Roseateles amylovorans: one gene and its partner. The protein of the gene in region 1 interacts with the protein of each later gene in a pairwise test. Links are inferred from orthologs where the notes say so. Each region holds a gene or a part of one and is shown in the gene's direction. Other genes may lie near its edges. The genes, in order: nth and aceE.

Region 1 (10,396 bases):
ATCGCGGGGCGACCCAGCCGCGCGATGGTGTTGGCCATCGTGAAGGTCTTGCCTGAGCCCGTCACGCCCAGCAGCGTCTGGAAGCTCTCGCCGTCGTTCACCCCTTCGACGAGCTGCTGAATCGCCGTGGGCTGATCACCCGCCGGCGGATACGGCTGGAAGAGCTGGAACGGAGAGCCTTCGAAAGAGACGAATTCGCCCTTCGGCAGCGCTTGTGCCGGGTCGCTCGCCGCCTCGGCGGCGGGCGGGACAACAGGCTTGGCAACAGTGGATCGACTCATCAGACTACTCTCAGGCTACGCTCAGGGTTACCCAGGATGACGACCATTCCCTGCCTACAATCGGCAGGCTTCGCTGGGCGTCTCAACACGACAGCGTAGCGCAGCCGGCGATCCCTGTCGGCTCACTGCCTCTTCGCTCTTGCCAACGCACTGTCAGGAAAGCCTCCATGTCCCTGTTCGCCGCCGTCGCCATGGCCCCTCGCGACCCCATCCTGGGCCTGAACGAACAATTCAATGCCGACCCCAACCCCAACAAGGTCAACCTGGGCGTGGGCGTGTACTACGACGACAACGGCAAACTGCCGCTGCTGGGCTGCGTGGCCACCGCCGAAGCGCAGATGCAGGCCGCCCCGAAGGCACGCGGCTACCTGCCGATCGACGGCATCGTCGCCTATGACCAAGCGGTGCAGGCGCTGGTGTTCGGTGCCGATGCGGAGGTCCTGAAGGCCAAGCGCGTGGCGACCGTCCAGGCCCTGGGCGGCACCGGCGGCCTGAAGATCGGCGCCGACTTCCTGAAGCGACTGAACCCGGCGGCCAAGGTGCTGATCTCGGATCCGTCCTGGGAAAACCACCGGGCGCTGTTCACCAACGCCGGCTTCACCGTCGAGACCTATCCCTACTACGACGCCGCCCAGCGTGGCATCCATGTCGAAGGCATGCTGACGGCGCTCAATGCGGCGCCAGCGGGCACGGTCATCGTGCTGCACGCCTGCTGCCACAACCCCACCGGCTATGACCTGACGCCCGCCCAGTGGGCGAGGGTGGTCGAGACCGTCAAGGCCCGCCAACTGGTGGCCTTCCTCGACATGGCCTATCAGGGCTTCGGCGAGGGCATCGCCGAAGACGGCGCGGTGATCCAGCAGTTCCTGGACGCCGGCCTGGACTTCTTTGTCTCCACCAGCTTCTCCAAGAGCTTCTCCCTGTACGGCGAGCGCGTCGGCGCGCTGAGCGTGGTCTGCGCCAATGCGGAAGAGACCACCAAGGTCCTGAGCCAGCTCAAGATCGTCATCCGCACCAACTACTCCAACCCGCCCACCCACGGCGCCCAGGTGGTGGCCACAGTGCTGTCCACGCCGGCCCTGAGGGCCCAATGGGAAGAAGAGCTGGCAGGCATGCGGGTGCGCATCCGCCAGATGCGCGAAGCCCTGGTGATCGAACTTAAGGCCGCCGGCATCCAGGAAGACCTGAGCTTTGTCACCCGGCAGAAGGGCATGTTCAGCTACTCCGGCCTCAGCACCGAGCAGATGCAGCGACTGCGCAGCGAATTCGGCGTGTATGGCGTCGATTCGGGCCGCATCTGCGTCGCCGCATTGAACAGCAAGAACATCAAGGCGGTGGCCGCCGCGATTGCCGCGGTCAAGAAGGCCTGAACCGACACGGGCGGGGCCTGACGCCCGCCCAGCCGCTCAAGCGTCATCCGCACGCCGGGCAGCCACTCACCCGCACAGCGATCCCAACGGGGTCGACCGTCACCATGCGGTCGACCCCGTTTGCTTTTTGGATCGACCACCGCCCCACCCCGTCACCTTGGCGACACCTCCAACCCCACAATGCGGCGGGCCGGCGGGCACGGGCCCGGTTTTCCGGCGATTTGTGACGATTTGAGGGCACTGACACGACTTTGACGCATGCCGCTGCGGCTCACGCGGCGCACACTCCCGGCATCGGCGGGCCTAGAATTGCTGCATTGCACAATGCCAATTCCCGGCGGTCTCACCGCGGTCTCACCGTTCCTCCACAGGGGTAGCCAGATGCTCTATCAGTTGTACGAAACCCAGCGCGCGCTCCTGAGCCCTTTCTCGGAATTCGCCAGCGCCTCCGCCAAGCTGTACAGCCACCCGTTGTCGCCGTTCGCGCACACACCGATGTCGCATCGGCTGTCTGCCGGCCTGGACCTGATGCACCGCCTGGCCAAGGAATACGAAAAGCCGGAGTTCAACCTCCACAGCGTGAAGGTCGATGGCGTGGATGTGGCCATCCAGGAACTGGTGGCCCTGGAAAAGCCGTTCTGTCGCCTGCTGCGCTTCAAGCGCTACACCGACGACCTGAAGGTGCTGGGCAAGATGAAGTCGCAGCCCACCGTGCTGGTGGTGGCCCCGCTCTCCGGCCATCACGCCACGCTGCTGCGTGATACCGTCGCCCAACTGCTCAAGGACCACAAGGTCTTCATCACCGACTGGACCGATGCCCGCATGGTGTCGCTCGAGAACGGCCCCTTCCACCTCGATGACTATGTCGAGTATGTGCAGGACTTCATCCGCCATGTCGGCGCCGACTGCCACGTGATCTCCGTCTGCCAGCCCACCGTCCCGGTGCTGGCGGCGATTTCGCTCATGGCCAGCCAGGGCGAACCCACGCCGCGCTCGATGACGATGATGGGCGGCCCGATCGACGCCCGCCGCAGCCCGACCGCGGTCAACAACCTGGCGATGAACAAGAGCTACAGCTGGTTCGAGAACAACGTCATCTACCGGGTGCCGACCAACTACCCAGGCGCCGGACGCGAGGTTTACCCCGGCTTCCTGCAGCACACCGGCTTCGTGGCCATGAACCCGGATCGCCACCTCACCTCCCACTACGACTACTTCCTGGACCTGGTCCGCGGCGACGACGACAGCGCCGATGCCCACCGCCGCTTCTACGACGAGTACAACGCGGTCCTGGACATGCCCGCCGAGTACTACCTGGACACCATCAAGACGGTCTTCCAGGACTTCGCGCTGGTCAACGGCACCTGGGACGTGCGCGGCCACCGGGTCCGCCCGCAGGACATCACCACCACCGCCCTCCTCACGGTCGAGGGCGAACTCGACGACATCTCTGGCGCCGGCCAGACCCGCGCCGCCCATGAGCTGTGCAACGGCATCAGCACCCAGCACCAGTTCCATTACGACGCGGTGGGTGCCGGCCACTACGGGATCTTCTCGGGTCGCCGCTGGCGGGAAAAGGTCTATCCGGTGATTCGGGACTTCATTGCCAAGTACGATGCGGCCCCGTTGACATCCACCGCCGCGCCCAAGCGTGCCACCTCCGCACGCCGATCGCGCCAAACCGCTGAGTGAATCCTGTTGCCCTTGACGAGCTGGTCCAACGGCTGGACCAGGCTCTGCCGCAGACGCAGTGCACCCGCTGCGGCTATCCCGATTGCCATTCCTACGCCCACGCCATCGCCAGAGGCGAGGCGGCCATCAACCAGTGCCCGCCCGGCGGCGCGGAGGGCATCACCCGCCTGGCCGCCCTGACCGGTTGCCCCGCCCTGCCTCTCAACCCTGAACACGGCGTCGAGGGGCCGCTGCGCCTGGCGGTCATCGATGAGGACTGGTGCATCGGCTGCACCCTGTGCATCAAGGCCTGCCCGGTCGATGCGATCGTGGGCAGCAACAAGGTGATGCATGTCGTGATCGACGAGGCCTGCACCGGCTGCGAGCTCTGCATCCCGGTCTGCCCGGTGGACTGCATCTCGTTGACCGACATCACGCCCGGCCGCAGCGGCTGGGCCGCATGGCGTGCCGATCAGGCCGAGCAAGCCCGCCAGCGCTACCGGGCGCATGAGATTCGCCTGGTTAGACAAAAGCAGGAACACGACGACCGACTCGAAGCCAAGGCCGCCCACAAGCTGGCGAACCTGGAAGAGGCCTCGCACATCACCGATACCGTCCAGTTGGACCGCAAACGCGCCGTCATCGAAGCCGCGCTGGCCCGTGCCCGCGCCAAGCGAGGCGCATGAGTGCGCCCGCCGATGCTGCTCGATTCCGCCCGCCTGCCGCCATGAACAAGACCCAAGTCCGCGAATTCTTCGAGATCCTGCGCCGCGCCAATCCGTCGCCGCAGACCGAACTCGAATACGCCAGTGTGTTCGAACTGCTTGCCGCAGTGCTGCTGTCGGCGCAGGCCACCGACGTCGGTGTCAACAAGGCCACGCGCCGGCTGTTCGTGGTGGCCAACACCCCCGCCAAGATCCTGGCCCTGGGCGAGGAACGCCTGGCCGACCACATCAAGACCATCGGCCTGTACCGCACCAAGGCGAAGAACCTGTACGCCACCTGCGGCATCCTGGTCCAACAGCACGGCGGACAGGTGCCCCGCAGCCGGGAAGCGCTGGAGGCCCTGCCCGGCGTCGGGCGCAAGACCGCCAATGTGGTGCTCAATGTCGCGTTCGGTGAAGCGACGATGGCGGTCGACACCCATATCTTCCGCGTCGGCAACCGCACCGGCCTGGCGCCTGGGAAGAATGTGCTGGAAGTCGAGCAGCAGTTGCTCAAGCGCATTCCGCAAGAGTTCCTGGTCGATGCCCATCACTGGCTGATCCTGCATGGCCGCTATGTCTGTCAGGCACGTCGGCCGCTGTGCGAGCGCTGCGCCGTCATCGATCAATGCGACAGCGCGCCCCTGTCTGCCGCGCGTTGATCGACACCGCCGACAACGTCCGCTCACGTCTCCCGCGACAACCGCCGCCTACAATCCCGGCATCCCGCCCGCCTGAGGAACTGCTCGAGGAACCATGTCAAGCATCAACGACCTTGTCGATCGTGTGGAGCGCCTGCTGGTGCGCCATGAGGAGCTCAAGCGCACGAACGCCCTGCTGGAACAGCAGGTGCAGTCCCTCGGTCAGGAGCGCGACAGCCTGCGCTCGCGGCTGGCCGCAGCCCGTGCGCGCGTCGATGCGCTGCTGGACCGGCTGCCGCTCGAAGCCACGGACACCCCGTCTGACACCCCGACAGCCTCCCAGAAGAGCAGCGCATGAAACAGATGGAAGTCACGATCATGGGCCAGAGCTATCTGCTCGGATGCCCGGAGGGCGGCGAAGCGGCGTTGGCCAAGGCGGTGGGACGGGTCGACAAGGAGATGTGCGCCATCCGTGATGCCGGCCGGATCAAGGCCCGCGAGCGCATTGCGGTGCTGGCTGCGCTCAATCTGGCGTTTTCGCTGAGCGATGCGGCGCAAGCCGCTGGCGCCTCGGTGCCCCATGGCGCCCCCGGCTCGCTCAACGGCGCCCAAGATGGCTCCCATGACGGCCCCATGGAGGGTGCGGCCCTACCCGATCTTGACGCATTGATGAAACGCATCGATGAAGCCCTTGTCCAGGATGGGCAGTTGCTGTGAGCGCGCTTTGCCGCGCGTAGAATCCAGACCGTCCACTGCGTTCGCGTGAGTTTTATATTTCCTTGAACCGATGCTTTCGCGAGCAAGGGCTTGGAACATTGCAAGGCTGGTGTGAGCGTCTCGCGTCAGATGAACCCGAAGCTTTGCTGACCTCGCCCACCTGTACCCCTAGGGTTCAGGAATGCGGCTCACGGTTCGCCGTGGACACCTATTTCATGAGGCTGCGGCGCAGTTGATCCGCCAGCCCTCGGTTCGCCGATCCGTAGGCTCGCTGATCCGCAAGTCCGCCAACCTGTTGATCCGTTGATCCGCTGGCGTCCAGTCCATCGAACTTCTGCGCGGCGTCCGGCATGCGCGGTTCGCACAAGGTTGCGATGGCTTCAGCGTGGACCTCAATCCGCCGACATCACCCGCCCACGCCAGGCGGGTTTTTCGTTCGGCGCGCGCTTGGGACGCACAAGCGGCGCTCGACCCAGCCCACCCCTCGCCCAGCACCATGAGCTCAGATACGCGGTCGACGAAAGAGGCCTCAGCCCAGCGTCAATACTGGCTGATGAAGTCCGAGCCCGATGAGGCCTCGATCGATCATCTGAAGGCGGCCGGCACCCTGCCCTGGACCGGCGTGCGCAACTACCAAGCGCGCAACTTCATGCGTGACCAGATGCGACTCGGAGACGGCGTGCTCTTCTATCACTCGTCCTGCCCCGAGCCCGGCATTGCAGGTTTGGCGGAAGTCAGCAGCGCGGCCTATCCGGACGCCACCCAGTTCGACGCCACCAGCCCCTACCACGACCCCAAATCCAAGCCTGAAGCCCCGCGCTGGCTGCATGTCGATGTCCGCTTCGTCCGCAAGACCCGGCTGCTCAGCTTGGCTGACATGAAGCGCGACCCTGCCCTGACCGAGATGCGCACCTTGCAACCCGGCAACCGGCTGTCGATCACCCCGGTCTCCCCGCAGGAGTGGGCCCATCTGCTGCAGTTGCTGGCCTGACCGAGTGACCCGGAGCGCCCTTGATGCGCATGGCCGAGACCAAGCGCGCAGCACCGCCGATGAGGCGGCCTGTCCGTTCAGCCGTTCGCGCGCTCAGCCGCTTGACCGCTTGACCGCTTGACCGCTTGACCCCTGCAAGCAGGCGCAGGCACGCGCCGGATGCGACGCTCAGCCGCCGAGGCCGAACGGGATCGATGCGAGCACCACCTGGTTGCCGCCCCGCCGCTGCGCTTCCTTGGCGGCCATCTCGGCGGCCTGCAGCAACTCTTCCTGGCGCGAGGCGGTATGCGGAAAGCTGGCCACCCCCATCGACAGCGACAGCCCCAGATCCTGCCCATGCAGCACCACGATCTGCGCATGGCACTGGCGGCGCAGTTGCTCCATCCGTGCATGGGCCGTCGCCAGGCCCACGCCTGACAGCAGCACCGCAAACAGATCCTCGCCAATGCGGCAGGCCGCATCCATCGCACGGGTATTGGCTCGAAGCATCCGGCCCAGACCTTCCAGCAAACGCTGGCGGGCCTCGTCGCCGAGCGTCTCCTGGCCTTCGGGCACCGGATCCAGCGCGATCAGCACCAGCGTGAACTCGCGGTGCTCGCGGGTCGAGAGATCGATCTCGCGCAGCAACTGGTCGTCGAACTGCGCCCGCATGTAGAGGCCGGACACATCGTCGCGTCCGCTGCCCTGCTGCAGCTCGCGACGCAGTTGCTCCAGCGCCTTCTGCTGCTGCTCCAGCTGCTGCAACGCACGCTGCAGATGGGATTCGCGATGGCGCTCCTCAGTCTTGTCGCTCCACAGCGCCATCACATGCTCGGACCCCAGCGGGATGCGGGTGACCATGAACTCCCGCCGCCGACCGCCCAATTCAAGCCGGTGCTCCGAGCTGACCACGCCGCGTTGCGCCAGCGCAGCCTGCTCCGCGCGGCGCATGGCCTGGACTTCGTCGGTACGCATCAATTCGGCATCCGTGCTGCCGACGATGCCGTGGTCGGACTGACTGAACAGCTCGCTCATGCCGGGGCTGGCGAACACGTAGCGCCCGGTCGCCATGGACTTCACCGCCAGACAGGCGCCGGTGGGTTCCAACAGACCCAGCAGGCCGGCCGCGACGGGCGCTTGTTGCGGTCCCTGGGAGGCGAGCCAAGCGTCGAAGCTGGCAGGCGCGGGGGACGCTGCGGCAGGAAATTCCATGAGGCGGGCCTGGCCAGGTGGCCCCTGGCATTCGAATGGTGGATGAGGCGAATGTAGATGGCCTGAACAAGCCGGGGAAGAGCTGAACGCCGAGAACCGCATTCACTCCCCCTAAGCTTGGGGCTCCGGCATCCTAGCGTGCCTCTCCCAGGTGGGCAGGATGTCACACCCTTGCAGGTCGACGGGAATGCAACTTGCCGAAACGCGGCCGTGAAAATGTCACACCCGCCACCACGATCCCGTCGCCGCGGTTGCGAATGGTTGCCCACCGGGTGAGACAGCGAGTTCACCGAGGGGCGGCAAGGCAGTCGGACCGGCGTCTTTTCTCGCGGGTCCCTTTGATTTCCCCCGAGAATGCGCGACGCACGACGGGTTTTCAGCCCGCCTCACCCGGTTTGATGACAGCCACCCAAAATTGAGGCTAGAATCCGCGTTTTGCTGGCAAACCCCTGCGCGTCGATTCGGAAGTGGAATCCGGATACTCCGCTTCGAAAGTGGTTCTCTGAACGACTGATTCAGTGGACAACCTTCCCCGCGAACACCGAGCGCTATTTGAAGGAATCCTTTTTTCATGACCACCATTCGCGTCAAAGAAAACGAGCCGTTCGACGTGGCCCTGCGCCGCTTCAAGCGCACCATTGAAAAGCTGGGCCTGCTCACCGAGCTGCGCGCTCGTGAGTTCTACGAGAAGCCCACCGCTGAGCGCAAGCGCAAGAAGGCTGCGGCCGTCAAGCGTCACTACAAGCGCGTGCGCAGCATGCAGCTGCCCAAGAAGCTGTACTGATCGATTGATCAACGGCTCCGGCCTCCAGGCACCGTCGCAAGACAACCGCCTCCGCGCCCGAACCGTTCAGAACAGCAAGAAAGCCCGCGCAGGACGCTGCCGCGGGCTTTTTTGTTTCCGACGCTTTCCGAAGCTTTGCGCCCGTTGCCAGCATGCGTGGTCTGCAACCATCCAATGCACCCGTTGATGGGCAGACCTCCCGCTGACCCACGTCAGAATTCCACTCTCTCCAAGACCGCAGACAGCCGGTCGACCCCACACGCCAACTCCCGGAGCACATCCATGAGCCTCAAAGAGCAGATCACCGAAGACATGAAGACCGCCATGCGCGCCAAGGACAGCGAGCGCCTGGGCACCATCCGCATGCTGCTGGCGGCGGTCAAGCAAAAGGAAGTCGACGAGCGGGTCGAGGTGGATGACGTGATGCTGGTGGCCATCGTCGACAAGCTGATCAAGCAGCGCAAGGATTCGATCAGCCAGTTCAGCGCCGCCGGACGGCAAGACCTGGCCGACAAGGAAACCGCCGAGCTGAAGGTGCTGGAGGCCTACCTGCCGCAGCGCATGAGCGAAGCCGAGATCAAGGCCGAGGTCGCCGCCATCGTCGCAGAGCTCGGCGCCAAAGGCCCGGGCGACATGGGCAAGGTCATGGGCGCAGTCAAGACCCGCCTGGCCGGCAAGGCCGACATGGGACAGGTCTCCGCCGCCGTCAAAGCCGCGTTGGCGGGCTGAGCGCACAGCCAGTCCACTTGCAGATCAAGGCATCAAGGCATCAAGGCATCATGAAGGCCTCGATGAGGATGACGAGCACCAGGAGCCCCGCATGGAACTCACCGTTCAACAGCTGACGCCTGATTTCTGCGTCGCCCCGCAACTGGCCCCGGAGGTCATGACCGCCCTGGCGGGCGCCGGCTTCAAGAGCGTGATCAACAACCGTCCCGATTTCGAAGGCGGTCCGGATCAGCCGACCAGCGCCCAGATGCAGCAAGCCGCGGAAGCGGCCGGTCTCGCCTATCGGCATCTGCCGGTGCAAGGCGGCTACCAGTCGCCGGAGGAAATCGCCGCCATGCAGACCCTGCTGGCCGAGTTGCCCAAGCCGGTGCTGGCCTTCTGCCGCTCCGGTGCGCGCTCGACCAAGCTCTTTGCCGCTGCCAGTCAGTTGTGAGCTGGTCTGCAGTGAGGGAATCAGCGATGAGGCCATGCACTGAGCCCCATCCCCCCACAGGGCGCCGATGACCCACCCCCGACCCGCGAGGTCCTGTGCCCCATCCCGGGGACAGGACCTTTTTTCATGGGCGCCCCGCACGACCGTCCCCAGCGCCCATCACCTGGGCGAGCAACCCGCACCGCAGCGAGGATGGCCGGAGGACGCCGGCCTACGGTGCCACCGTCCGCGCCTTCAGACTGGCCAGCTTGGCCGCATACAGCTGGCGTTGATTCACCGTGGTGCTGACCTCCTGCGCCTTGGCCAGCGCCTGCCGCACCTCGTCCCAGTGGCGCAGGCCGACATTCGACAGCGCCAGCCAGAAATAGAACTCGTGGTAGTAGGCTGACCGGTCGATCTCCCGCGTGAACAGATCCCGCGCGCGGGCGTAGTCGCCGGCATGCATCGCGGCAATGCCCATGTCGAAGAACTTGAACGGCGGATAGGGCTGCAGCACCGCCAACCGAGCCTCCCACTGCTCGGCCTCGGCCAGCCGGTCTGTATGCCGCAGCAACTGCGCCAGGTTGGACATGGCCTGCACATTGCCCGATTCACGCCGCAGCACCTCTCGGAAGGCCGCCTCCGCCGCCGCCACATCCCCATGCCGGCGATACACCACCCCCAGCGTATTGAGCGCCGACAGCAGCCGGGGCGACTGGAGCCACGCCGCGCGCGCCCACCAATAGGCTCGGTCCACCTGGCCCAGGGCCATCCATTCCGCCGCCCGGTTGTTCAGGTACATGGCCACGATGGTGTCCTCATCCAGCTCCGTCGCCCGTTGAGTCCGGATCTCCGCGCCAGGCAGGAAATCGACCACCAGCATCGGCTCCCCGCCGCCCAGCACC
Region 2 (10,714 bases), 1.2 Mb from region 1 along the record:
TCGGGCCCTGGTGGCGCGACCCGTCGGCCTCGCGCGGCAGGCCAGAATGCAAAGAGGCCGCTTTGCAGCGGCCTCGTGGAGTGCGTGGGTCGGTCAGCCAGCCTTGGCGGGCGTGTTCGCACCGAGCGCAATCTTCAGCAGATCGGCCACGGTGTTGGCATTGAGCTTTTCCATGATGTTGGCGCGGTGGGCCTCCACCGTTTTGATGCTGATGCCCAGGTCGTCGGCAATCTGCTTGTTCAGGCGGCCGGCGACGATGCGCTCCAGCACCTGCGCCTCACGGGTGGTCAGGCGCGACAGCAGCGCATCGCGGCTGGCGGCTTCCTGCTGGGTGGCGAAGGCGCCGCGGGCCTGGTCCAGCATGCGCTCGACCAGACTGAGCAGTTCCTCTTCCTTGAACGGCTTCTCGATGAAGTCGACCGCGCCTTTTTTCATCGTCTGCACCGCCATGGGCACGTCGCCGTGACCGGTGATGAAAACGATGGGGAGCGGGCTCTTGCGCTCGATCAACTTGTCTTGCAGATCCAGTCCGCTCATGCCTTCCATGCGGATGTCGGCAATCAGGCAGGCCACTTCACGTGGGTCGTAGCGGCTCAGGAAGCTTTCGGCGGAGTCGTAGCACTTGACCCGGTAGTCCTTGCCCTCCAGCAGCCACTGCAAGGAATCTCGCACTGCCTCGTCATCATCGACGACGTAGACATTACCCTTCTTCGGAATCAAGCTCATGGTGTTGCTGCGGTGTTGTGTGCAGTCCCCGTGCCGGCATCCCTGTCCTTGTCTAGGCCGGGGAGCTGAGGCTCGGGTCGCGGGATGTCCACGGGGATCGTGAACGCGAACCGGCACCCGACGATGGACGCGCCATTGTAGAGGTTCTCGGCCCGTATCCTGCCCTGGTGGGACTCGATGATGGACCGGCATAACCCTAGGCCGATGCCCAATCCATCGGCCTTCGTCGAGAAGAAGGCCTCGTACATGCGCTCGATCACTTCCTCGGGCAGCCCGGGGCCCATGTCGGTGACCGAGAACTCGATGTTCGCGCCGAGCTCCGCCGTGTGCTTGGGCACGACGCGCAGCTCGATGTGGCGACGCGACGGCGGCAGCGCCGCGTTGTCGATCGCCTCGGCGGCATTCTTCAGCAGGTTGAGCAGCACCTGCTCGATCAGGATGGGGTCGACCCGCATCACCGGCAGGCGCTGCGCCACATACGTGTGGATCTGCACGTTGCGCCGGCGCAGCTCGATGCCGGCCAGCTCGACCGAGTCCTCCACGATCGAGGCGGCAAAGGCGGGCTGGCGCTGCGGTTCGCTCTTCTTCACGAAGGCGCGGATGCGGTGGATGATCTGCCCCGCCCGCTGCGCCTGCTTGGCGGTCTTCTCGAGCGCGGAGATCAGGTCGTCCTTGACGATGTTGTCATTGCGGACCCGCGAGACCATGCCGTTGCAGTAGTTGCTGATGGCGGTCAGCGGCTGGTTCAGTTCATGGGCGACGCTGGAGGCCATCTCGCCCATGGTGATGAGTCGACTCGTGACCTGCGCCTTTTCGGTCTGCTGCTGTTGCTGCGCCTCCGCATGCCGGCGGGCGGTGATGTCGGTGGCGATCAGCATCTGGGCGAGTCGGCCGTCGGTCCACTGCAGGTAGCGGGCGCGCACATCGAACCACATGTCCAGCTGCGCGATGAACACTTCGCGCGAATCCGCGCCGATCTCGGTCAGGTGCTGCGCGGGCAGGCTGCCGAACTCGTCGATGTCCTCGTCGGTCTCCGGCTCCTCCTTGGGCGTGGTGCCGGTCAGTTGCGAGCCTGCCAGCATCGCATGGCCCTTCGGATCGGCGCCGAACCACAGCCGATAGCTGCGGTTGGCGAAGAGCAGTTCGCCCTGTTGCACCGACAGCACCGACACCGCCGCATCCAGGCCCTCCAGCACCGTGGTGAAGCGCTCATGCGAGGCGGAGAGCTGGTCACGCACCCGCTTGGCCTCGGTGATGTTGGTCATCGAGGTCATCCAGCCGTTCTGCTTGCCCTTCGGGTCGATCAGCGGCGAGACATACATGCGGGCGTCGAAGATGCTGCCGTCCTTGCGCATCACCTTCACTTCGGAGCCGCCGGCCGGGCTGCGGCCCTGCATCTCCTGCTGCAGCAGCCGCAGGTTCTCTTCGTAGCGGTCGGGCGGCCAGTAGGGGAAGGGGGGCTTGCGGCCGATCAGCTCGGACTCCGAAAAGCCGGTCATCGCGCAGAAGGCCGGGTTCACATAGCTGATGCGGGTTTCCAGGTCCATGGCCCGCATGCCGGTCAGCATGGAGTTCTCCATCGCCCGACGGAAGTTGGTCTCCGCCGCCAGTGCGTTCTGGACCTGTGCCCGGCGCCGCATGTGTTTCCAGGTGCCCAGCAGCATCCACACGGTGAGCACCGACAAGGCCATCACCATCCAGAACAGCGTGTTGGAGATCAGCCCGATGGAGGTCCGATAACCCTGGCCGCGCAGCACCAGCCCCGGTGCGGGTGCCATCGGCACCTCGTAATAGATGGGCGCGCGCGTGAGGCGCTTGCCTGGCATCGGGGTGACGGTGCTGGCGACGACCTGTTCACGCGGATCGAGGATGGCGACCGCATGCCGCGCGGTCACCTCGGCGGGCACCGAATAGCGCAGCAGGCCTTCGACCGTGTATTCGGCGATCAGCACGCCGGCGAAGCCGTTGCGGTCTGTCACCGGCAACATCAGCTGGAAGACGGTGGTGTTGTTGGCGTCGGCGAAGGGCGCGGAATAGACCCGGGTGCGGCGGTCCCGCACCGCCTGGAAGGCGCGCTCGGGCTCGCTGTTGGCGCGGCCGTTGGGCATGGACGGGTCGTTGCCCGCCAAGGTCATCAGCGTCTCGGCCTGATCGCCGTTGGCCGCCACACTGGCGCGGCGCTCGCGTCGGGCGCTCAGCCAGGTGATGTGGGTGATCTCCGGCCGGCTGCGGGCGATGGCCATGGCCTTCTGGCTGAAGTCCAGCGCGTCTGACGCGCGATTGACCACGTCCCGGGTCAGCGGGCTGAGCAGGTCTTCGTTGTCGATCAGGCGGGAGCGGATCTGCTGCTGCGCCATCTCGGTATCGCGCTTGACGGCTTCCGCCTCGCGCTCGATTTCCTCGTTCCTCAGGTACCAGAAGGCGGACACGATCGCCGCCAGAAACAGCAGCACCGACAGCAGCGGCCCGAGCGTGGCGAAGCGATCCTGGCGCGACGGCGACTGGCGCCGCCACCAGGACGAGACCAGACGTTTGACAGGGGTCAGGGTGCGGCGAAGGTAGCCTTGGACAGCGAGGCGAGACAGCATGCGGCGGATTATCCCGGTCGATGTCGCCCCTCTCCGAGCGTGGGCACCCGGGCATTCCCTGATCGGTGTACAGCGTCCATCCAGTCTGCGCGCAGGCTCCCGGCGATGGTGCGGTGCAGCATTGAACTCTCACAATGTGAAACGTCGTCGCGCTATTTGGAAAATGCGAGGCTTGTGAGAAACTCCCGCGCCGTGGGCCTCAAGGCCCGGTGGGAAGCCCTGCGCGCCTGAGCGTGCAAGCACCTTCCGGGTGCAGGGCCATGACCTTTTCGGCAGAGGCCAGAACCAGGCCTCGTGCCTAAGCTAGACCCTTTCGCATCGGCGACAGAGAAACAGGAACAGGAGACAAACATGTCCGCGCAGCCCCAGTCCTTCCTAGGCGCAGCCGCCAATGACACCGACGCTCTCGAGACCAGGGAATGGCTGGACGCGCTGTCCGCCGTCATCGGTGAAGAGGGCGGCGACCGCGCCCACTTCCTGCTCGAGACGCTGATCGATCACGCGCGCCAGGCCGGCATCGACGTGCCGTTCTCGGCCACCACGGCCTACGTCAACACCATTCCCGCCGACAAGGAAGAGCGCTTCCCCGGCAACATCGAGATCGAAGAGCGCCTGCGCGCCTTCATGCGCTGGAACGCGATGGCGATGGTGGTGCGGGCCAACCGCCTGCATCCCGAAGACGGCGGCGACCTGGGCGGCCACATCTCCAGCTTCGCCTCGCTGGCGACGATGCTGGGCTGCGGCTTCAACCACTTCTGGCACGGCGACGACGGCGTGCACGGCGGCGACCTGCTCTACATCCAGGGCCACAGCGCCCCCGGCATCTATGCCCGCGCCTTCCTGGAAGGCCGCATCACCGAAGAGCAACTGAACAACTTCCGCCAGGAAGTCGACGGCCAAGGCCTGTCGAGCTACCCGCATCCGAAGCTGATGCCCGAGTTCTGGCAGTTCCCGACGGTGTCCATGGGCTTGGGCCCGTTGATGGCCATCTACCAGGCCCGCTTCCTCAAGTACCTGCATGCCCGCGGCATTGCCGACACCTCCAAGCGCAAGGTCTGGGTGTTCCTGGGCGACGGCGAAATGGACGAGCCGGAATCGCTGGGCGCCATCGGCCTGGCCGCGCGCGAGAAGCTCGACAACCTGATCTTCGTCGTCAACTGCAACCTGCAGCGCCTGGACGGTCCGGTGCGCGGCAACGGCAAGATCATCCAGGAGCTCGAAGGCGAGTTCCGTGGCGCCGGCTGGAACGTCATCAAGCTGATCTGGGGTTCCTACTGGGATCCGCTGCTGGCCCGCGACAAGCAGGAGCTGCTGCGCAAGGTCATGATGGAGACGCTGGACGGCGACTACCAGGCCTACAAGGCCAATGACGGCGCTTTCGTCCGCAAGCACTTCTTCGGCAAGCACCCGGAGCTGCTGAAGATGGTGGAGAACATGTCCGACGAGGACATCTGGCGCCTGAACCGCGGCGGCCACGATCCGCAGAAGGTCTACGCGGCCTATCACCAGGCGGTCAACACCGAAGGCCAGCCGACGGTCCTGCTGATCAAGACCGTCAAGGGCTACGGCATGGGCAAGATCGGTGAGGGCAAGAACACCGCTCACCAGACCAAGAAGCTGCAGGACGAGGACATCAAGGCCTTCCGCGACCGCTTCAACATCCCCATTCCCGACAGCGAACTGGCCAAGATCCCGTTCTACAAGCCCGCCGACGACACGCCCGAGATGCAGTACCTGCATGAGCGTCGCAAGTCGCTGGGCGGCTATCTGCCCAAGCGCCGTCCGCAGGCCGAGGAATCGCTGAAGGTGCCGGACCTGGCCACCTTCCAGGCCGTGCTGGACCCCACTGCCGAAGGCCGTGAGATCTCCACCACCCAGGCCTATGTCCGCTTCCTGACCACGCTGCTGCGTGACAAGGAACTGGGCCCGCGCACCGTGCCCATCCTGGTCGATGAGGCCCGCACCTTCGGCATGGAAGGCCTGTTCCGCCAGATCGGCATCTACAACCCGAAGGGTCAGCTTTACACCCCGGTCGACAAGGACCAGGTGATGTACTACCGCGAGGACAAGGCCGGTCAGATCCTGCAGGAAGGCATCAACGAAGCCGGCGGCATGGCCAGCTGGATCGCTGCGGCGACGTCGTATTCGACGAACAACCGCACCATGATCCCGTTCTATGTCTACTACTCGATGTTCGGCTTCCAGCGCATCGGTGACCTGGCCTGGGCGGCGGGCGACATGCAGGCGCGCGGCTTCCTGCTGGGCGGCACCTCCGGCCGGACCACGCTGAACGGCGAAGGTCTGCAGCATGAGGACGGCCACAGCCACATCCTGGCCGGCACCATCCCGAACTGCATCAGCTACGACCCGACCTTCGCCCATGAAGTGGCGGTGATCCTGCACTCCGGCCTCAAGCGCATGGTGGAGAACCAGGAGAACGTCTACTTCTACATCACCCTGCTCAACGAGAACTACCCGATGCCGGGCCTGAAGGCCGGCACCGAGGAGCAGATCCTCAAGGGCATGTACCTGCTGGAAGAAGCCGCACCGCAAGCGCTGACGGTCAACCTGCTGGGCTCGGGCACCATCCTGCGCGAAAGCCAGGCCGCCAAGAAGCTGCTGGAGTCCGAGTGGGGCGTGGGCGCCAATGTCTGGTCCTGCCCGAGCTTCAACGAACTGGCCCGCGACGGCCAGAACGCCGACCGCTGGAACCTGCTGCATCCGACCGAGCTGGCATGCGTGCCCTACGTCACCCAGCAACTGAGCAAGGTGCAGGGTCCGGTGATCGCGTCGACCGACTACATGAAGAGCTATGCCGAGCAGATCCGGGCCTACATCCCGGTCGGCCGCCAGTACAAGGTGCTGGGCACCGACGGCTTCGGACGCAGCGACTTCCGGTCCAAGCTGCGCGAGCACTTCGAGATCAACCGTCACTACATCGTCATCGCCGCGCTGAAGAGTCTGGCCGACGAGGGCAAGATCCCGGCCGCCAAGGTGGCCGAGGCGATCAAGAAGTACGGCATCAACGTCGACAAGATCAACCCTCTGTACGCTTGACCCCGCGCGACCCGCTCCCGCCGGCCCCTTGAAGGGGCCGAGCCCGGAGGACCGGCACTGCCGGCGTCCCGGGCTCCGTCTGGTGCAGACCAGGCCGGCAGGGGGAGGGGGCGACACTGAAATTCATTGGAGACATCCAACATGGCATTGGTTGAAGTCAAGGTTCCGGACATCGGAGACTTCGCGGAAGTGGCGGTGATCGAGCTGCTGGTCAAGCCCGGCGACACGGTCAAGCAGGAACAGAGCCTGGTCACCGTCGAGAGCGACAAGGCGTCGATGGAGATCCCGTCGTCGCACGCCGGCGTGGTCAAGGAAGTGAAGGTCAAGATCGGCGACAAGATCAGCGAAGGCTCGCTGCTGGTCGTCATCGAATCGGCCGATGCCGCAGCGCCTGCACCGGCACCTGCCGCGGCTGCACCGGCGGCCGCAGCTGCAGCGCCGGCGCCTGCTGCATCGTCTGCCGCCCCCGCTGCTGCCCCGGCAGCCCCGGCGCCCGCCGCATCGGCCGGTCCGGTGGACATCGTCATTCCCGACATCGGTGACTTCGACGAAGTCGCCGTGATCGAGGTGCTGGTCAAGGTCGGCGACACCATCAAGCCCGAACAAAGCCTGATCACCGTCGAATCCGACAAGGCCTCGATGGAGATCCCGTCCTCGCACGGCGGCGTGGTCAAGGAACTGCTGGTCAAGCTCGGCGACAAGGTGGCCAAGGGCACCAAGATCGCCGTGGTGGAAGCCACTGGCGCCGTGGTGGCCGCACCGGCTGCCGCACCGGCATCGGCACCCGTTGCGGCCGCACCGGCCCAGGCCGCTGCCGCCCCGGCGCCCGCCCAGGCGAGCGCGCCGGCCTCGGCCGAGCGCCAGGTGCCGACCGCCGCGCTGCCGCCGCATGAGCCGACCGCGCCGCAAGGCAAGCTCCCGCATGCCTCGCCGAGCATCCGCAAGGTCGCCCGCGAGCTGGGCGTGCCGCTGCAAGAGGTCAAGGGCTCCGGCGCCAAGGGCCGCATCACCGAAGCCGATGTCCAGGACTTCGTGAAGGCCGTGATGGCCGGCAAGGCCCAGACCGTGGCCCAGAAGGCCGCCGCACCGGCCGCCGGTGGAGGCGCCTTCCCGGGTCTGCTGCCCTGGCCCAAGGTCGACTTCGAAAAGTTCGGTCCGGTCGAGCGCAAGGACATGTCGCGGATCAAGAAGATCAGCGGCGCCAACCTGCATCGCAACTGGGTCACCATCCCGCATGTCACCAACCACGACGATGCGGACATCACCGAGCTGGAAGCCTTCCGCGTTCAACTGAACAAGGAGAACGAGAAGTCCGGCATCAAGGTGACGATGCTGGCCTTCATGATCAAGGCCACCGTGGCGGCCCTGAAGAAGTTCCCCGAGTTCAATGCCTCGCTCGACGGCACCGGCGACAACGCCCAGCTCGTCCTGAAGAACTACTTCCACATCGGCTTTGCCGCCGACACGCCGAACGGGCTCGTGGTGCCGGTCATCCGTGACTGCGACAAGAAGGGCATCTTCCAGATCAGCCAGGAAATGTCCGAGCTGGCCAAGAAGGCCCGCGACGGCAAGCTCGGCCCGGCCGACATGACCGGCGGCTGCTTCTCGATCTCGTCCCTGGGCGGCATCGGCGGCACTTACTTCACGCCGATCATCAATGCGCCGGAAGTGGCGATCATGGGCGTGTGCAAGTCCCAGACCCGCCCGGTCTGGGACGGCAAGCAGTTCGTGCCGCGCCTGATCCTGCCGCTGTCGCTGAGCTGGGACCACCGCGTCATCGACGGCGCTGCGGCGGCACGCTTCAACGTGTACTTCGCCTCGCTGCTGGCGGACTTCCGTCGCATCGCGTTGTGATGCGGCTTCCGGTGGCGGCTGGCCGTCACCCCTGCCCAGGCCCGCGCCCGGCTGCCCTCGGGCAGCGCGGCGCCCGCCCGGCGCGCTAAGAAACAGACAGTGAGAGACACAAATGGCACTGGTTGAAGTCAAGGTCCCCGACATCGGTGATTTCAAGGATGTCGCGATCATCGAGATCCTGGTCAAGGTCGGCGACACCGTGAAGCAGGAGCAGAGCCTGATCACGGTGGAGTCGGACAAGGCGTCGATGGAGATCCCGTCCTCGCAGGCCGGCGTGGTCACGGCGCTGAAGGTCAAGCTCGGCGACAAGATCAATGAAGGCACGGTGTTGCTGACGCTGGAAAGCGAAGGCGCTGCCGCGCCTGCGCCAGCCGCTTCAGCCCCCGCACCGGCGCCCGCCGCGGCGGCTGCGCCTGCTGCTCCGGTCGCCCCGACCGTTGCGGCGCCACAAGCCGCGACCTACGCCGGAAGCGCTGACGGCGAGTTCGATGTGATCGTGCTCGGCGGCGGTCCCGGCGGCTACTCGGCCGCATTCCGCGCGGCGGACCTGGGCCTGAAGGTCGCCCTGGTCGAGCGCTACGCCACACTGGGCGGCGTGTGCCTGAACGTGGGTTGCATCCCGTCGAAGGCGCTGCTGCATGTGGCTGCCGTGATGGACGAGGTCAAGCACTTCGCCGACCTGGGCGTCGAATTCGGCGAACCCAAGGTCGAACTGCCCAAGCTGCTCAATCACAAGAAGAAGGTGATCGGCAAACTGACCGGCGGCCTGGCCATGATGGCCAAGATGCGCAAGGTCACCGTGGTGCGCGGCTACGGCACGCTGCTCGATGCCCAGCATCTGAGCGTCGAGGAAACCAGCGGCGAGGCGCAGGTCCGCACCGGCACCACCCAGACCCTGAAGTTCAAGAAGATCATCCTCGCAGCGGGCTCGCAGGCCGTGCGGCTGCCCTTCATGCCCGACGACCCGCGGGTGATCGACTCCACCGGCGCGCTGGAGCTGACCAGCCGGCCGAAGCGCATGCTGATCGTCGGCGGCGGCATCATCGGCCTGGAGATGGGCACCGTCTACTCGACGCTGGGCGCGCGCCTGGACGTGGTCGAAATGCTGCCCACGCTGATGACCGGCGCCGATCGCGACCTGGTCAAGGTCTGGCAGAAGATGAACGCGCCGCGCTTTGACAACATCATGCTGAACACGAAGACCGTGTCGGCCGAGGCGACGCCCGAAGGCATCAAGGTGACCTTTGAAGGCGAAGGCGCACCGAAGGAGCCGCAGGTCTACGACCTGGTGCTGCAGGCCGTCGGACGCAGCCCCAACGGCAAGAAGATCGGCGCGGACAAAGCCGGCGTGGTCGTGACCGACCGCGGCTTCATTCCGGTGGACGTGCAGATGCGCACCAACGTGCCCAACGTGTTTGCCATCGGCGACCTGGTCGGCCAGCCGATGCTGGCGCACAAGGCGGTGCACGAAGGCCATGTGGCGGCGGAAGTCATCGCCGGCGAATTGCTGGGTGACGAGGCGCTGGCCAAGTCGCGCTTCGATGCCCGGGTGATCCCGAGCGTGGCCTACACCGATCCGGAAGTGGCCTGGGTCGGCGTGACCGAAGACGAGGCCAAGGCCCGCGGCATCAAGGTGAAGAAGGGCCTGCTGCCCTGGAGCGCCTCCGGTCGCGCCATCGCCAACGGCCGCGACGAGGGCTTCACCAAGCTGCTGTTCGATGAGGAGACCCATCGCATCATCGGCGGCGGCATCGTGGGCACCCATGCCGGCGACATGATCGGTGAGATCGCGCTGGCCATCGAGATGGGCGCGGATGCGGTCGACATCGGCAAGACCATCCATCCCCATCCCACGCTGGGCGAAAGCATCGGCCTGGCGGCGGAAGTGGCCCATGGCTCCTGCACCGACGTGCCGCCTCCGCGGAAATAAGGCCGTCGCGTGAACCGACCCGAAGCCCGGCTCTGCGAAGTGCCGGGCTTTTCTTCTTTTGCGTTTCTGTGCGCCAGCGAACAGATGCGAAGCGCCGAACGTGGCACCGTCCGCCGCGCGCGCGATGTGCGCCTTCGTGCCCGATGATCGATGTCATGACCCCAGTTTCCCGTCTGCCGCCGCCCCTGCAAGTCCTGGATGGGGCCGCCACCGCGCGAGCCTTGCCCTGGTCCTTGTTGATGGAGGAGATTGCGCAGGTCTGCCGCGAGCACCGCGAGGGGCGCCTGACCTGCCCCCCGCGCCAGGTCTTGCCCCTGGCCCAGGACGGCGTCCTGCTGGTGATGCCCTGCCTGAGCGACAGCCTGTCGATCACCAAGCTGGTCAGCGTGCATCCGCTCAATGCCGCACTCGGCCTGCCGACGATTGCGGGGGAAGTCGTGGCCATGGACAGCCGCACCGGCCAGCGCCTGGCCGTGCTGGACGGCCCCACGCTCACGGCCCGCCGTACTGCGGCGGTCAGCCTGCTGGCCCTTCAGCATCTCCAGCGTGCGGCGCCCCG

The links.
Region 2: the proteins of nth (region 1) and aceE interact in binary tests that used the Escherichia coli proteins (3 or more experiments, as listed by UniProt). The link is inferred for Roseateles amylovorans from one-to-one orthologs.

Annotation. Positions count from the first base shown.
Region 1 is NZ_CP104562.2:3,577,444-3,587,839, forward strand. What follows is about bases 2,945-5,868. They hold nth (endonuclease III), read left to right. Parts: upstream 2,945-4,049; coding sequence 4,050-4,688; downstream 4,689-5,868. Other genes in these bases: N4261_RS14800 (polyhydroxyalkanoate depolymerase), read left to right, coding at 2,945-3,343; rsxB (electron transport complex subunit RsxB), read left to right, coding at 3,340-4,008; zapB (cell division protein ZapB), read left to right, coding at 4,783-5,025; N4261_RS14820 (cell division protein ZapA), read left to right, coding at 5,022-5,384. Outside these bases: excinuclease ABC subunit UvrB, read right to left, coding at 1-281; N4261_RS14795 (amino acid aminotransferase), read left to right, coding at 449-1,651; more of N4261_RS14800, read left to right, coding at 2,033-2,944; N4261_RS14830 (EVE domain-containing protein), read left to right, coding at 5,881-6,375; N4261_RS14835 (GGDEF domain-containing protein), read right to left, coding at 6,544-7,566; rpsU (30S ribosomal protein S21), read left to right, coding at 8,138-8,350; N4261_RS14845 (GatB/YqeY domain-containing protein), read left to right, coding at 8,633-9,079; N4261_RS14850 (protein tyrosine phosphatase family protein), read left to right, coding at 9,171-9,512; N4261_RS14855 (tetratricopeptide repeat protein), read right to left, coding at 9,724-10,396. UniProt on the Escherichia coli protein: DNA repair enzyme that has both DNA N-glycosylase activity and AP-lyase activity. The DNA N-glycosylase activity releases various damaged pyrimidines from DNA by cleaving the N-glycosidic bond, leaving an AP (apurinic/apyrimidinic) site.
Region 2 is NZ_CP104562.2:4,799,727-4,810,440, reverse strand. What follows is about bases 3,330-6,571. They hold aceE (pyruvate dehydrogenase (acetyl-transferring), homodimeric type), read left to right. Parts: upstream 3,330-3,665; coding sequence 3,666-6,371; downstream 6,372-6,571. Other genes in these bases: aceF (dihydrolipoyllysine-residue acetyltransferase), read left to right, coding at 6,513-6,571. Outside these bases: N4261_RS19960 (response regulator transcription factor), read right to left, coding at 94-726; N4261_RS19955 (PAS domain-containing sensor histidine kinase), read right to left, coding at 723-3,314; more of aceF, read left to right, coding at 6,572-8,225; lpdA (dihydrolipoyl dehydrogenase), read left to right, coding at 8,338-10,155; N4261_RS19935 (delta(1)-pyrroline-2-carboxylate reductase family protein), read left to right, coding at 10,311-10,714. UniProt on the Escherichia coli protein: Component of the pyruvate dehydrogenase (PDH) complex, that catalyzes the overall conversion of pyruvate to acetyl-CoA and CO(2).